Psychrobacter arcticus 273-4: one gene and its partner. The protein of the gene in region 2 binds, or shares a complex with, the protein of the main gene of each other region. Links are inferred from orthologs where the notes say so. Each region holds a gene or a part of one and is shown on either strand. Other genes may lie near its edges.

Region 1 (5,535 bases), 350 kb from region 2 along the record:
GAAGAAGTCACTAACACTATCAATGCGCGTATGGTAGATAGCGATGACACAGTATTGATTAATTTAGCCTCAAATGAATATTTTAAATCTGTGAAAAAAAAGGCGCTGGCTGCCGAGATTGTCACGCCAAGATTTGAAGACGAAAAGAATGGTCAATATAAAGTGATTAGCTTTTATGCCAAAAAAGCTCGAGGCCTAATGGTGAAATATGCTGCGGATAATAAACTGACCAATGCTGAGCAGCTTAAGCAGTTTAACTTGGCGGGATATTATTATGTCGATGAGCTATCTGATGATAAGACGTGGGTGTTTAGACGAGATGCTGCGGATCAGTAGTTTTTAAAGAAGATACCTAATTTGTATAGTTGAAATACTTTAAAATCGCTACAGTACTACTGGTGTAAATTTTTTGCAGCCTCTGTCTGCGTAGGCACAGCAAGCAAGAAAAATTTGCACCAGTAGTACGTGTTGTATTGATATTACTTTTCACCGACTATATAAAGAAACCCCGATAAGCTTAGCCTATCGGGGTTTTATTTGAACTAGATTTAACAAGTACGTTATGACCAATTCATACTTCTAGCGAAAAGCGATTATTCAAGGAAGACGTGCGAAAATAGTACTTATCGTACATTGAGCACGTCTGACAAAGAAAAATCGCTTTGTAGCAGAAGTAAAATTACATCATGCCGCCCATACCGCCCATACCACCGCCAGCACCCATGCCAGCCATACCATCATCACCTTGTGGTAAATCAGTAATCATGACTTCAGTTGTTAGCATGAGGCCTGCAACAGATGCCGCATTTTCTAGTGCTGAACGTGCTACTTTAGCTGGGTCAAGAATACCCATCTCTAGCATATCGCCGTATTCGCCAGAAGCCGCATTGTAACCGTAGTTACCACTGCCACTCTTCACTTCGTTCACTACCACTGACGCTTCTTCGCCTGAGTTAGTAACGATTTGACGTAATGGAGCTTCCATTGCGCGACGTAAGATATTGATACCAGCATTTTGGTCATCGTTATCACCACGTAGCTCAGACAATGCATTCATCGCACGAACTAAGGCAACACCGCCACCAGGGACAACGCCTTCTTCAACCGCTGCACGAGTGGCATGTAGCGCATCATCAACGCGATCTTTCTTCTCTTTCATTTCAGTTTCAGTCGCAGCGCCAACTTTGATAACGGCAACGCCGCCAGCCAGTTTAGCCATACGCTCTTGAAGCTTTTCTTTATCATAGTCAGACGTTGATTCTTCAACTTGACGACGGATAGATTCAACGCGGTTTTCGATATCAGCAGAGTGACCAGCGCCATCAACGATTACGGTATTTTCTTTACCAACAGTGACTTTCTTAGCCGTACCCAATTGCTCAAGAGTTGCAGTCTCAAGGCTTAAACCAATCTCTTCAGAGATAACGGTACCGCCAGTTAAAGTTGCGATATCTTCTAGCATTGCTTTACGACGATCGCCAAAACCTGGTGCTTTTACCGCACAAGTTTTTAAGCCGCCACGCATGTTGTTTACAACCAAGGTAGCCAATGCTTCGTTTTCTACGTCTTCAGCGATGATTAGCAATGGCTTGCTCTGCTGCATGACTTGCTCAAGTAATGGCACGATTTCGCGAATATTGCTGATTTTTTTGTCAACCAACAAGATATATGGGTTTTCAAACTCAGCGGTCAAGCTGTCTTGCTTATTAGCAAAATACGGGCTGATATAACCACGGTCAAACTGCATACCTTCCACAACTTCCAAGGTATCTTCAAAGCTTGAACCTTCTTCAACCGTTATAACACCTTGCTTACCGACTTTTTCCATCGCTTGAGCAATCAATTCACCAATTTTGGTGTCTGAGTTAGCAGAGATAGAGCCAACTTGAGCAATCGCTTTTGAATCATCAGCTGGTGTTGATAGCAAATGGATTTGCTCAACAGCAGCACGCACGGCTTTATCAATACCGCGTTTCAGATCCATTGGGTTCATGCCAGCGGCAACTGATTTCATGCCTTCTTGCAAGATTGACTGAGCCAATACGGTCGCAGTGGTTGTACCATCACCAGCAACATCATTAGTGCGGCTAGCAACTTCACGTACAAGTTGTGCACCCATGTTTTCAAATTTGTTTTCAAGCTCGATTTCTTTGGCAACCGAAACACCATCTTTAGTGATGGTAGGCGCGCCAAATGATTTATCGATAACCACGTTACGACCTTTAGGTCCTAAGGTTACACGTACTGCATTTGCTAGAATGTTTACGCCGTCCATCATTTGTTTACGGGCATCAATGCCGAATTTTACGTCTTTTGCCATGTTAAATTACTCCACTATTATAAGTATGAGAATGCAATTAAATATTTCAATGATATTGTCAAAAATGCGCTGAGTATAAAAATACTCAAAAAGGACTAGCCTTCTAACACACCCAATACATCAGATTCTTTCATAATAAGTAGCTCTTCGCCGTCAACTTTTACGGTTTGACCAGCATATTGACCGAACAATACTTTGTCGCCAGTTTTTACATCTAACGCGCGAGTTTCGCCGTTGTCACGAATCTGACCGTTACCAGTTGCTAGCACTTCACCTTGTGAAGGCTTTTCTTGCGCTGAACCAGGAAGCAAGATACCACCAGCCGTTTTTGTTTCTTCTTCTATGCGGCGGACAACAATACGATCATGTAAAGGACGAATATTCATCAATATGTCTCCAATAAGTTGGTTGTTTAAGTTAAGAATTTATTTGGTTTGTTAGTCTCAATACTCTATCTTCAAATGCCATTTTTTTAAAATTAGCATAATAAAGATAAGCGTTAAGCTTGTTTCAAAAAGTGGGGGCATGGACAGTGGGCTTCAAGTGTAAAGACCAAAAATTTACAAGAATTTCTTAATTAGTGCAGCGTTTGTCGATAAGCAATACTGAATTGCTTAGAATATTGTGTAATAAAGACATTAGTATAAAGCTGGCGATTATTATGAAAGCATTAAATGATTACTGCATTTCATAGAAACAATCATTGTTTTATACGCCTATTCTTACTAAATTTACAGCAAGTTACTCATAGTCTTAGCATCACCTAGGATAGTAACATCAACTACAAGAGCCAAACGTTAGCGTAAGTTTCTCCTCTTGAAAATGTAACAGAGTATGATCATTATAGACATTGTAAATACAATATTAGTTAGCAGTAAGGTCGAATCGACTTATAAGTTATCTGATATCACTCTATTAAGGACTATCTATGAATTTTTCATCTACTAATAAAAAACCATCCATAAGCGATTATAATGACAAAAATAACGGTAAAACTAAATTCTTAACCGCATTAACCACTGGAGCCAGTATAGCGGCTATCGGAGCTTTAAGTATGGCTGCACCTACTTTTGCCAGCGCAAAAAACATTCAACCTTCGAGCGCTAGTTATACCTTTACGGTTGAGGACAAATATAAAGGTACCGCAACTCGTGCTTTAGATAAGTCAGGCAACACTTGGAAGTACAATGTCAATGCACGGGTTGCTGGTATCGCAAGCGCTGCACAACATAGTACCTTTACCATTAACGGTAATACGGTCATTCCAACCCAAGCCAGCACCACTTATAAACTACTGGGTATCGGTCGTACGCATAAACTGGATTTCAATCCAAGCAGCAAAAAGGTAGTTAGTAACTATAGAGGCAAGTCGACCACTTTAAATATGGCGCAGCAAGCTTTTGACGATTTGAGCCTTGAGGTGCAAATCCGACAAGACTTATTAAATGGTAAGTTCTCCGGCAATTACTACATGGCAAAACACGATAAGATAGAAAAAACCCCATTTAAAAAATCTGGTAAGACTAAAATCACCGTGCCTGCTGGCACCTTTGATACGGTGCGTGTAGATCGTATTCATGACGATAACAATCGCTCAACCAGTTTTTGGTTGGCACCAAGTTTAGATTACTTACCAGTAAAAGTAAGCCAGATGAATGATGGTAAGAAGATAGACTTAGAATTGTCCAAGGTTAATTAATACCTCTAGCTGTAATCGTTAATATCTTAATGAATGCATATCTTAATAAAAAAACGGCGCTCCAAATAGAGCGCCGTTTTTTTATGGTTGAACTGTTTACACTAAGACAGATTCAGTAACTAGCGTGGTTGTTTAACCACATTATTCATTGATGGTAAGCGCTTCAATAAGATAAACAGCCAGATATTAATCGCAAATAGCAGGACGAAATCAATGAAATAGACCGCTATTTCTGCCCAACTACTGCCATAAGCACGTGTGAATAATACGACCCCACTGGCGCCTAAATACACCAAGGTAAACATACTGTCTATTAATAGCGCATAAGGTGAGCGCCCACGCAGTATCGATGGCGTTAAGACAAATGCCGGTACCAGCCATAGCGCTTGCCATGCAATACCGCCGACAATATCAGGGCGACTAGGATTAAAGACATTTATCAAAAGAGGCAAAGCGAGCAATCTAAAGGTTAGCCAAATCAGCCAAGTCACCATTAGGCGCTGACGAATAGGCGTAATCGGTTTTAGCGGCTGGGTTGTTTGACTGCTTTTTTTGGATGTTTGCTTATGACTGTCGTCATGAGAAGGGTTAGTAGCCATTAGAGATATGTATTTCCTAATTGTTCATGCCAAACAGTATTGTTCATGCCAAACAGTGACAGACGAGCGCATTAACGACTCCAGTTGGCTTGCGCTAATGCGGATGCCGTAATCGCTAAACGACGCCCTTGAGCGATGCCAAGCTCACGCTCATCAGCAGATACAGGCTGGTCATGGGATGCACCGCTAACATGACTGGCACCATACGGTGAGCCGCCACGCGTGGTACGATTTAAAGCAGGCTCAGCATAAGGCACGCCCACAATCATCATGCCATGATGTAACAGTGGTAACATCATCGTCAGTAAGGTCGTCTCTTGACCGCCATGCATAGAGCCAGTCGCCGTAAAGACAGCAGCTGGTTTATTTTGTAAATTTCCCGCCAGCCAAATGGTAACGGTATTGTCCCAAAAATACTTCATGGGCGCTGCCATATTACCAAAGTGCGTTGGACTACCAAGCGCAAGACCGCTGCAATTTTTTAGATCATCCATGGTGCAATACAAATCACCTTCATCGGGAATTGCAGGTTTGCTTGCCGTGGTTTCAGGTGCGACTGTCGGCACGGTGCGGATACGCGCGGTCATGCCTGCCTCTTCGATACCCTGAGCGATAGCATAGGCTAATGTCTTAGTCGTACCATAATTTGAATAATAGAGCACCAAAACATAAGGGGCGGTCTGACTCATTAGCAAAACTTCCTTATAAAATCGTTGGCAGTAATTTGGCAGTAATATAGATACTGCCCATTATGCCCGAGTCATTCACTGACATGCAAACAAACCCTGCTACTTAGCAATATACTTAACCTAATAGCCAAGTAAATTAGCTCATACTTGCCTTGCGTCTTGTCTATAATAGTTTTAGCCATCAGCAATGTCCCGCTCAACTGCTCAACTGCTCAACTGCTCAACTGC
Region 2 (8,287 bases):
CAGATGCGATGAACAAACTGGTTGCAGTTGGCTATGATCCTGTTTATGGTGCGCGTCCACTTAAACGTGCGATCCAACAAGAGATTGAAAACCCATTATCATTGAAATTGCTGGCAGGTGATTTTGTCGCTGGTGATATCATCAAAGTCGATGTCGGTGCTGATGACAAACTGACCTTTGATAAGCTTAGAATGAGCTAATAATTATTGCTGGTTCTAATTGTTATGAGTTCAATCAAACCCCTTATTTGCCTATTTTTTTATACAGGCAAGTAAGGGGTTTTTGTCTTGTGCTCTACTATTCTTCTAATGTCTCAATGTTTTTGCTATAGTCGGTGAAAAGTAATATCGATACAACACGTACTGCTGGTGCAAATTTTTCTTGCTTGCTGTGCCTACGCAGACAGAGGCTGCAAAAAATTTACACCAGCAATACGGTAGCGACTTTAAAGTATTTCAACTATATATGAATATAAAATTTATGGAGACTAGATAATAATAAGTAGGCAGTATATGAGCGCGCCAAACCTACAGTCGATTACTCCCATTTGGCAGCAGACGCCAAAGGTAGACGGGCAAGGGCATTATAGCCACCGTTTATTATTCTCTCCTGATGGGCAAAATAATACGGCTAAATGCTGATGGCTCCATGCCAACGGATAATCCATTTGCGAATAGTAATGACATCGCCGCCGGTCATATCTCCCTCATCGATCAGCATCTATTCGACTGGTACACATACCGATTTTCCGGCATGGCATGGCATGGCAATGCGCTGATCAGTGGCTTATCCTCCAAAGCGCTAATCGTGGTTAGGTTTGATGAAAATAATGGCGCTTCGGAACGATATCGCTATGATATGGGAGAGCGTATTCGGAGCGTGTTAAATGTAGAGGGGCAGGTTTGGGTTTTAGAAGATGGTAGCGAATGAATACAGAAACAGCTATCCAAATTTCTAGGGTTTTGCGGCATTGTGGTTTGTGCTACCAGATAGTTTCTTATTTATGTCTATCAATGAGAAAATGGTAAATACTTAATTAAATTTGATAGTTGGCAGGTATCTTGTTAAGGTGGCCTTCCTAAAAACTAAGGCTAACAAACAAATGAATCATGTAAAAGTTGGCAGGTTAGGCCCTTTTCCACGGGTAAGCAAACCTGTGTTTATTACTTCAGCGTTACTTATCGTTGGATTTATCATCTTTGGCACTTTTTTCACTGAAACCGCTGGCGCGCTATTTAGTTTTTTACAAAATTTTATCACGGATAAGTTCGGCTGGATGTTTATTATATTAATGAACGTGGCGCTGGTCTTTTGTATTTATCTAGCGGCGAGCCGTTACGGTGATATTCGTTTGGGTCAACAAACAGAGAAGCCGCAGTACAGTCTTTTTTCGTGGATCGGCATGTTGTTCTCTGCTGGTATCGGTATTGGACTGGTGTATTGGGGAACGGCTGAGCCCCTATACCACTTTATGGCACCACCACTAGGTGAAGCTGAAACAGTAGAAGCTGCCAAGCAGGCTATGAGCATCTCATTTTTGCATTGGGGATTACATGCTTGGGCGATTTATACCATAGTGGCATTGGCACTGGCTTATTTCCACTTTCGCCGTGGACTGCCGTTATCGATTCGCTCGACGTTATATCCGCTATTAGGCGAAAAAATATATGGCCGCTGGGGTCATGCGGTTGACATCCTAGCCGTATTCGGGACGATGTTTGGTGTGGTAACTTCCTTAGGTCTAGGAGTTATGCAAATCAATTCAGGTCTTGAAAATTTATTTGGTATACCAAATTCTTTAACGGTACAGTTTATTATTATTGCCTTTGTGACTGCATTGGCCTGTGGCTCGTTGATGCTTGGGCTTGATAAAGGTATCAAGCGCTTGAGTGATATCAATATGGGTTTTACAGGTGTGCTCTTGGCCTTTATGGTTATTTTAGGGCCAACCTTATTCATTTTTGATAGTTTTATAGAAAACATCGGTAATTACATAGTCGCTATGGTGCCCTTATCAACATGGGGAGAAGCTTATGGTAATACAGACTGGCAGAGTGGTTGGACGATTTTCTATTGGGCATGGTGGGTAAGTTGGGCACCATTTGTAGGGGTATTTATTGCGCGTATCTCTCGTGGTCGTACCATCCGTGAGTTTGTATTGGGCGTGCTGTTGATTCCAATGTTGATTTTGTTTTTCTGGTTCACCACTTTCGGTGGTGTCGCTATTCATATGGAACTTTTAGCTGCTCTTGATCCGGCTATAGCCAGTCCGGGATTGGTAGAAGCAGTACAGGCAGATACGGGTAGTGCTATTTTTAAACTGGTTGAGTACTATCCATTCGCGAAACCAATTACTTTTCTTGTCGTTATTATGATTGTCTTATGGTTCGTGACCTCATCGGATTCAGCCAGTTTTGTTATCGACATGCTGACGGCTGGTGGCGATATCAATCCACCCAAAATCCAACGCTTATTTTGGGCGTTGATGGAAGGTTTGATTGCAGCTATATTGTTAGCAGCAGGCGGACTGGGCGCATTGCAAGCAGCCGCTATTGTAGCTGGACTGCCATTTGCTTTGGTTATATTTGTCATGATGTATGCGTTACTTCGGGGCTTAAGTCGAGATCGATTGATACTGTATCGAGCTCAACAGCACTTTATTACCGAAGAGTCGGCAGATCATAACTCAGCCAATGAGTTTGCTGATGAGCACTTGCTCACAGATCCCTCTGCTATTGAAAAGCCTGAAGGTTAAAGGTTTTTTGGACAATGTTTAAATAATACTGAAGTTAAAAATTAACTTAAAAACCCCAAGCTTACTATTAAGCTTGGGGTTTCGTTTTAATTGCTCAGAGGTACTTTCTACTACTAGAGAAGCTCAGATAAATTTCAACAACTAAGCATTACCGTTTTATTTAGTAGGCTTGTCATCTTGATTAAGCTGAATATACTTATCAAAGTTCTGTGCATAATCTGTCAAGTTATCGCTTAGCATTTGGCGATATTGTTTGGTATAAAATTCGACAATATCGTCTTTTTCTTTGGCGAAATCATCACCTTTTACAAAGCCGATAGAGGCAACAGATGCGCTATAACGTGCCGCGGAATAAAGCAGTGAAGCACCTACTTGACCTGAATGTGCATCAGGCCCCAATTGACTGTTTGCCACACCAATAATGGCATCTGCACGTTGATAAAACGCCTGCATTTCAGGGGTGATTTCAAGACTTGCATCAATCTCATTGTTTTGAGCGTTCTCTTGAGACATAAGCGACTCCTAATAATGGTAGGTAAATTTAAATGTATCACAGCAGTCTAATAACTGGATAAGATAATAGGAACAAAAAGGGTTTCAGTAAAAATTTTATAAACCAGCATCCGCTTTTAAAATTTCAGCTTTGTCTATTTTTTCCCACGTAAAGGCAGTTTCAGAACCTTGGCGCCCAAAATGTCCAAAACTAGCCGTTTGCTGATACATCGGCTGCAATAAATTTAGCATACGAGTGATACCATACGGACGTAGATCAAAATGCGTACGAATCAGGCGAATGATTTCATCGTTGCTGATTTTGTTAGTACCAAAAGTGTTAATCGAAATCGAAGTCGGTTCAGCAACGCCAATGGCATAGCTCACTTGTACTTCACAGCGATCTGCAATACCAGCAGCGACGATGTTCTTAGCCACATAACGCACCGCATAAGCAGCACTGCGATCTACTTTTGAAGGATCTTTACCACTAAATGCGCCACCGCCATGACGCGCCATACCACCATAAGTATCAACGATAATCTTACGACCGGTCAGTCCTGCGTCGCCGACAGGCCCACCGATGACGAATTTGCCAGTCGGATTGATATGATAACGTGTACCAGCATGTAGCAGTTCTGCTGGCAGTACTTGTTTGATAATCGACTCCATGATCGCTTCTTGTAAATCGGCTTGCGAGATACTTGGATCATGCTGCGTAGATAAGACGACCGCATCAATAGCAACGGGTTTACTACCGTCATATTTAAGGGTGATTTGTGCTTTGGCATCTGGACGCAACCAAGGTAGCTCGCCTGCGCGGCGCAGCTCAGACTGACGCTCCATCAAGCGATGAGCATACTCGATAGGGGCGGGCATCAAGACTTCGGTCTCATTGCTGGCATAGCCAAACATCAAACCTTGGTCGCCTGCACCTTGTTCTTCAGGATCAGCGCGGTCAACACCTTGAGCAATTTCAGGAGATTGCTTGCCGAGCATGTTGATTACGGCGCATGTTTCGCCATCAAAGCCTAAGTCTGAATGATGATAACCAATGCCGTTGACTGTATCACGCACGATGCGCTCAACGTCGATATTTGCTGTGGTGGTGATTTCGCCTGCTAGTATGACAGCACCTGTCTTAACCAGCGTTTCGCACGCCACACGGGCATGTAAATCTTGGCGTAGAATGGCATCAAGGATAGCATCTGATATTTGGTCAGCCATTTTGTCAGGATGACCTTCGCTCACAGACTCTGAGGTAAATAAGTTATATTCGCGCATAATAGGATCGCTTAATTGAATCAGTAAAAATAGGAAAAAGCATAACGTCTGGGCGCTGCTTTAATTGGTATTGGCCGAACAATGTATTGCTCGGTGATTAATTGGTACTACTCAATTCACATATTCACAAATGCATGTGTTATATAGATTCAGATAAAACACGGATTTGGATAAATCATATGGGGTAAGGCTAAGACGGCGATAGCTTCGCGTTGTACTATGTCGCGTTGTACTATGTCGTGTTGTACTATATCGTATTGTTAGCTGGTAACGTGTTTCAAGCTGTCGCCAATCACACGCCTATCACCTGATTGTCAGCAGGATCAACAATCTGACGTACTTGCCTAAAAATACGCTTATTCTAACTCGAAACGCAATAAAACTCTAGTGAGCTGCGCTTGTTCTATTATGAGTAATGCTCAATCATGACATTATTATAATTTAGCATCAGTATATCTATAGTCGGTGAAAAGTAATATCGATACAACAGGTACTACTGGTGCAAATTTTTCTTGCTTGCTGTGCCTACGCAGACAGAGGCTGCAAAAAATTTACACCAGCAATACGGTAGCGACTTTAAAGTATTTCAACTATATTGATGCGCTTTGGGATTATTATCCGCTCATATCACAACTCTAAAAACGCCGCTTTGTCTTTAAACATACATTCGTCATAAACAGGGCAAGCACCGCATTTTGGCGTCCGTGCTTGACACGTATAGCGTCCGTGCAAAATCAGATAATGGTGGGCATCCACGATATAGTCATCTGGAATACGCTCGACCAGCTTATTTTCAACGATTAAAACGTTTTTGCCAGTGGCAAGCCCAGTACGATTGCCCACTCGGAAAATATGCGTATCGACTGCCATGGTTGGTTGACCAAAGGCGGTATTTAAGACCACGTTTGCCGTCTTGCGACCAACACCGGCAAGCGATTCTAAGTCTTTGCGATTGTCAGGGACGGTACTATCAAATTTTTCTATAAGATCGCGGCAGGTTTTGATAACGTTTTTAGCTTTAGCATTGAACAAGCCTATATTCTTAATATACGCTTTAAGTCCTTCTTCGCCTAAAGCGAGTATCGCCTCAGGCGTATTCGCTACCGGATAGAGTTGATCGGTGGCAATATTGACGCTGATGTCGGTTGCTTGTGCTGATAAAATTACTGCGATAAGTAGCTCAAAATTGCTACCATAATTTAGCTCAGTGACGGGCTCGTCAATCGTCGCTGCCAATTTTTCAAAAAATGGACGTATGTCACGATTGGGCATGCGCCTCGATGGTGGGGTATCAGCTGTTTTATGTTTGACGGTTTTACTCATAGTGTTTTCACTATCGTTATTCGCTATTATTTTATTGATTATTAAAGGTGTGAAAGCTCTGTTTGCAATGCAGTAAGCTCTGCTTGTTTACTGTCATTTGCTCGCACGCTAAGCTGCTTTTCCAGCTTTTTAATTTTAGTACGCAGCTTGGCAGCGGCAATGGTGTTTTTAGCTTGTTCTTCACTGATGTTTAAAGACAGACTGGTGGCATTGTTGAGCTTTGCTTCTACCATGCTGACCACGGGTCTGCTATTGCTGCTATCCGCAAGTTGTTCGCTGACACGATTTAAATGGGTATGGTAGCGCTGCCTTAAATCATCCTGCTCAAGCGTGCGCTCAGGCATCGAAAGCGTGAGCTCAACCGTGACCAAATCGATGCAATCAACAGGACAGGGCGCGATACAAAGCTCACAGCCTGTACACAAGTCGGTGAAAATAGTATGCATGTGCTTACCAGTACCAACGATGGCATCAACTGGACAAGCAGGAATACATTTGGTACAGCCAATGCAATCATCTTCACGAATGACGGCGCGCACTTCAACAGGACGCTGAGAATGGCTATCTAGTGGCCATTTTGAAGACTCAGCGCTTAGTGTGGTTATATCAGCATTGATAATCTGCGCAATAGTATCAGTCACTGGCTGACCACCCGGCACACATTTATTATGTGGCTCATTATCTAGCGCGATAGCGACTGCATAGGGTAGGCAGCCATCTGCATGATCGCAAAGACCACACTGCGTTTGCGGTAGGCTGGCATCAATGCGCGTGATCTTTTCCTGAATATCAGCAGGTAAGCGCTCTATATCCAAAGTATCGAACAAGATTGGTAGATTGGTTAGACGGATGTGACTACTATTTTTACTAGTGGTGCTGTGCATGTGCTTTAAGACCTTCATATCAGTGCTAAGCGCTCTGAGTACTGATATTAAAATAAATGGAATAATGGCGATATTGCTGAATTGAGATCATATAGTCGGTGAAAAGTAATATCGATACAACACGTACTACTGGTGCAAATTTTTCTTGCTTGCTGTGCCTACGCAGACAGAGGCTGCAAAAAATTTACACCAGTAGTACTATAGCGACTTTAAAGTATTTCAACTATAGATTAAAGCGAGATACCTTGCTCATTGGCAATTTGGGTAATCAGCTCATAAGCAATGCTACCTTTAAAGGGTATCTTTGGCAGCTTTGATAGATCAAAAAACTGGGCATGTGACAGCTCGTCTTCTTGTATAACGATATCACCCCCAGCGTAAGATGCTCGAAAACCAAGCATTAAATTAGAGGGAAATGGCCATGGTTGACTGCTCACATAGTGAATATCTGACAAACTAAGACCCACTTCTTCTGCCACCTCGCGTACCACCGCATGCTCTAAGCTTTCACCGACTTCTACGAAGCCTGCAATCAAACCGTATAGTAACGGTTGCGGCGACTGTGATAAATGAGCTGCTGTTTTTTGTTGCCCATGCCGATGATGATGGGCCAATAAAATTTGCATTTCACCCGTTTGCGGGTTGAGTCGAGTAATAGCGGTAATGACGCAGGGCTGTACGCGAGGATACTGACGCAATTGGCAAACGTCACAAACCATCGCGCGCTCACCGCATTTGGCAGCTATGGTGGGCGCGGCGCAGCGACTACAAAACCGTGTGTCCGCCTGCCAACGTAATAGCTGTATGGCTTGGCTAAGCTGAGCAGCTAATGTTATGGGCAGCTGCGTGATAAGCTGCCGATAAGGTATAAAAGCGTTCAAGCTGCTCTGAGAGTTGCTATGGCTAATACCGCTATTTTCTACGTCGCTACTGTCTAATAAGTCACTACTGCCTAATAAGTCACTACTGCCTAATAAGTCACTACTGCCTAATAAGTCACTACTGCCTAATAAGTCACTACTGTCTAAAATGCTAGGCAAGGCAATATTATGTGCTATTGCATAATCATCAGTGATGGCGCGGCTGGCTCGTACAGTAATGGCATTAGCGTTATCAGTATTATCTACATCACTAGGTAGCCAGCTATTTGGCGCTAAGCTGTCAAATAATGTAACCTGTCCCAATTGATAAGCTTGCTCACTACTGACATCGGAGTGTGGTAGCTGAACTTGCAAAGGCCACCAGCCATTAGGCGTTTGACGACATAAGATCGTTTCATCAGATAGGACAAAGGCACAGGTCATCATGTAGATTTCCAAACGGTCAGAGACAAGCTCATATCAGTGCCGATATAAGCTTGTCTCTATATAAATATTTAAATGAATGATTAAGCGGCAAGCAATTGGCTTAAGCTATGTTGCCCAACATCCAATGCTCGTTTGCTGACAAGGCGATTGTTTTCGAAACCGTCTAGATGATAGTCAACTGCCATCATAACATCAGCGATATAAGCCAAGGTGCCATCATCAATACGGCTACCGCTGTGGAT

Evidence for each region. Proteins that work in one complex are often made in the same cells at the same time.
Region 1: the proteins of metK (region 2) and groL are in contact, whole or in part, in a cryo-EM structure (PDB 8P4O), measured with the Escherichia coli proteins. The link is inferred for Psychrobacter arcticus 273-4 from one-to-one orthologs.

Annotation. Positions count from the first base shown.
Region 1 is NC_007204.1:644,074-649,608, reverse strand. The notes cover bases 1-2,881. They hold groL (chaperonin GroEL), read right to left. Parts: upstream 2,321-2,881; coding sequence 680-2,320; downstream 1-679. Other genes in these bases: PSYC_RS02875 (co-chaperone GroES), read right to left, coding at 2,416-2,709; yaaA (peroxide stress protein YaaA), read left to right, coding at 1-336. Also shown: PSYC_RS02870 (DUF3108 domain-containing protein), read left to right, coding at 3,249-4,019; PSYC_RS02865 (hypothetical protein), read right to left, coding at 4,139-4,618; wrbA (NAD(P)H:quinone oxidoreductase), read right to left, coding at 4,690-5,307.
Region 2 is NC_007204.1:991,002-999,288, forward strand. Bases 2,449-5,427 are described here. They hold metK (methionine adenosyltransferase), read right to left. Parts: upstream 4,532-5,427; coding sequence 3,365-4,531; downstream 2,449-3,364. Other genes in these bases: PSYC_RS04300 (BCCT family transporter), read left to right, coding at 2,449-2,755; PSYC_RS04305 (DUF3144 domain-containing protein), read right to left, coding at 2,912-3,268; nth (endonuclease III), read right to left, coding at 5,159-5,427. In the rest of the region: ATP-dependent chaperone ClpB, read left to right, coding at 1-200; PSYC_RS11795 (PQQ-dependent sugar dehydrogenase), read left to right, coding at 513-641; PSYC_RS11910 (PQQ-dependent sugar dehydrogenase), read left to right, coding at 649-930; more of PSYC_RS04300, read left to right, coding at 1,103-2,448; more of nth, read right to left, coding at 5,428-5,854; PSYC_RS04320 (RnfABCDGE type electron transport complex subunit B), read right to left, coding at 5,896-6,738; nudC (NAD(+) diphosphatase), read right to left, coding at 6,969-8,045; PSYC_RS04330 (hypothetical protein), read right to left, coding at 8,126-8,287. UniProt on the Escherichia coli protein: Catalyzes the formation of S-adenosylmethionine (AdoMet) from methionine and ATP.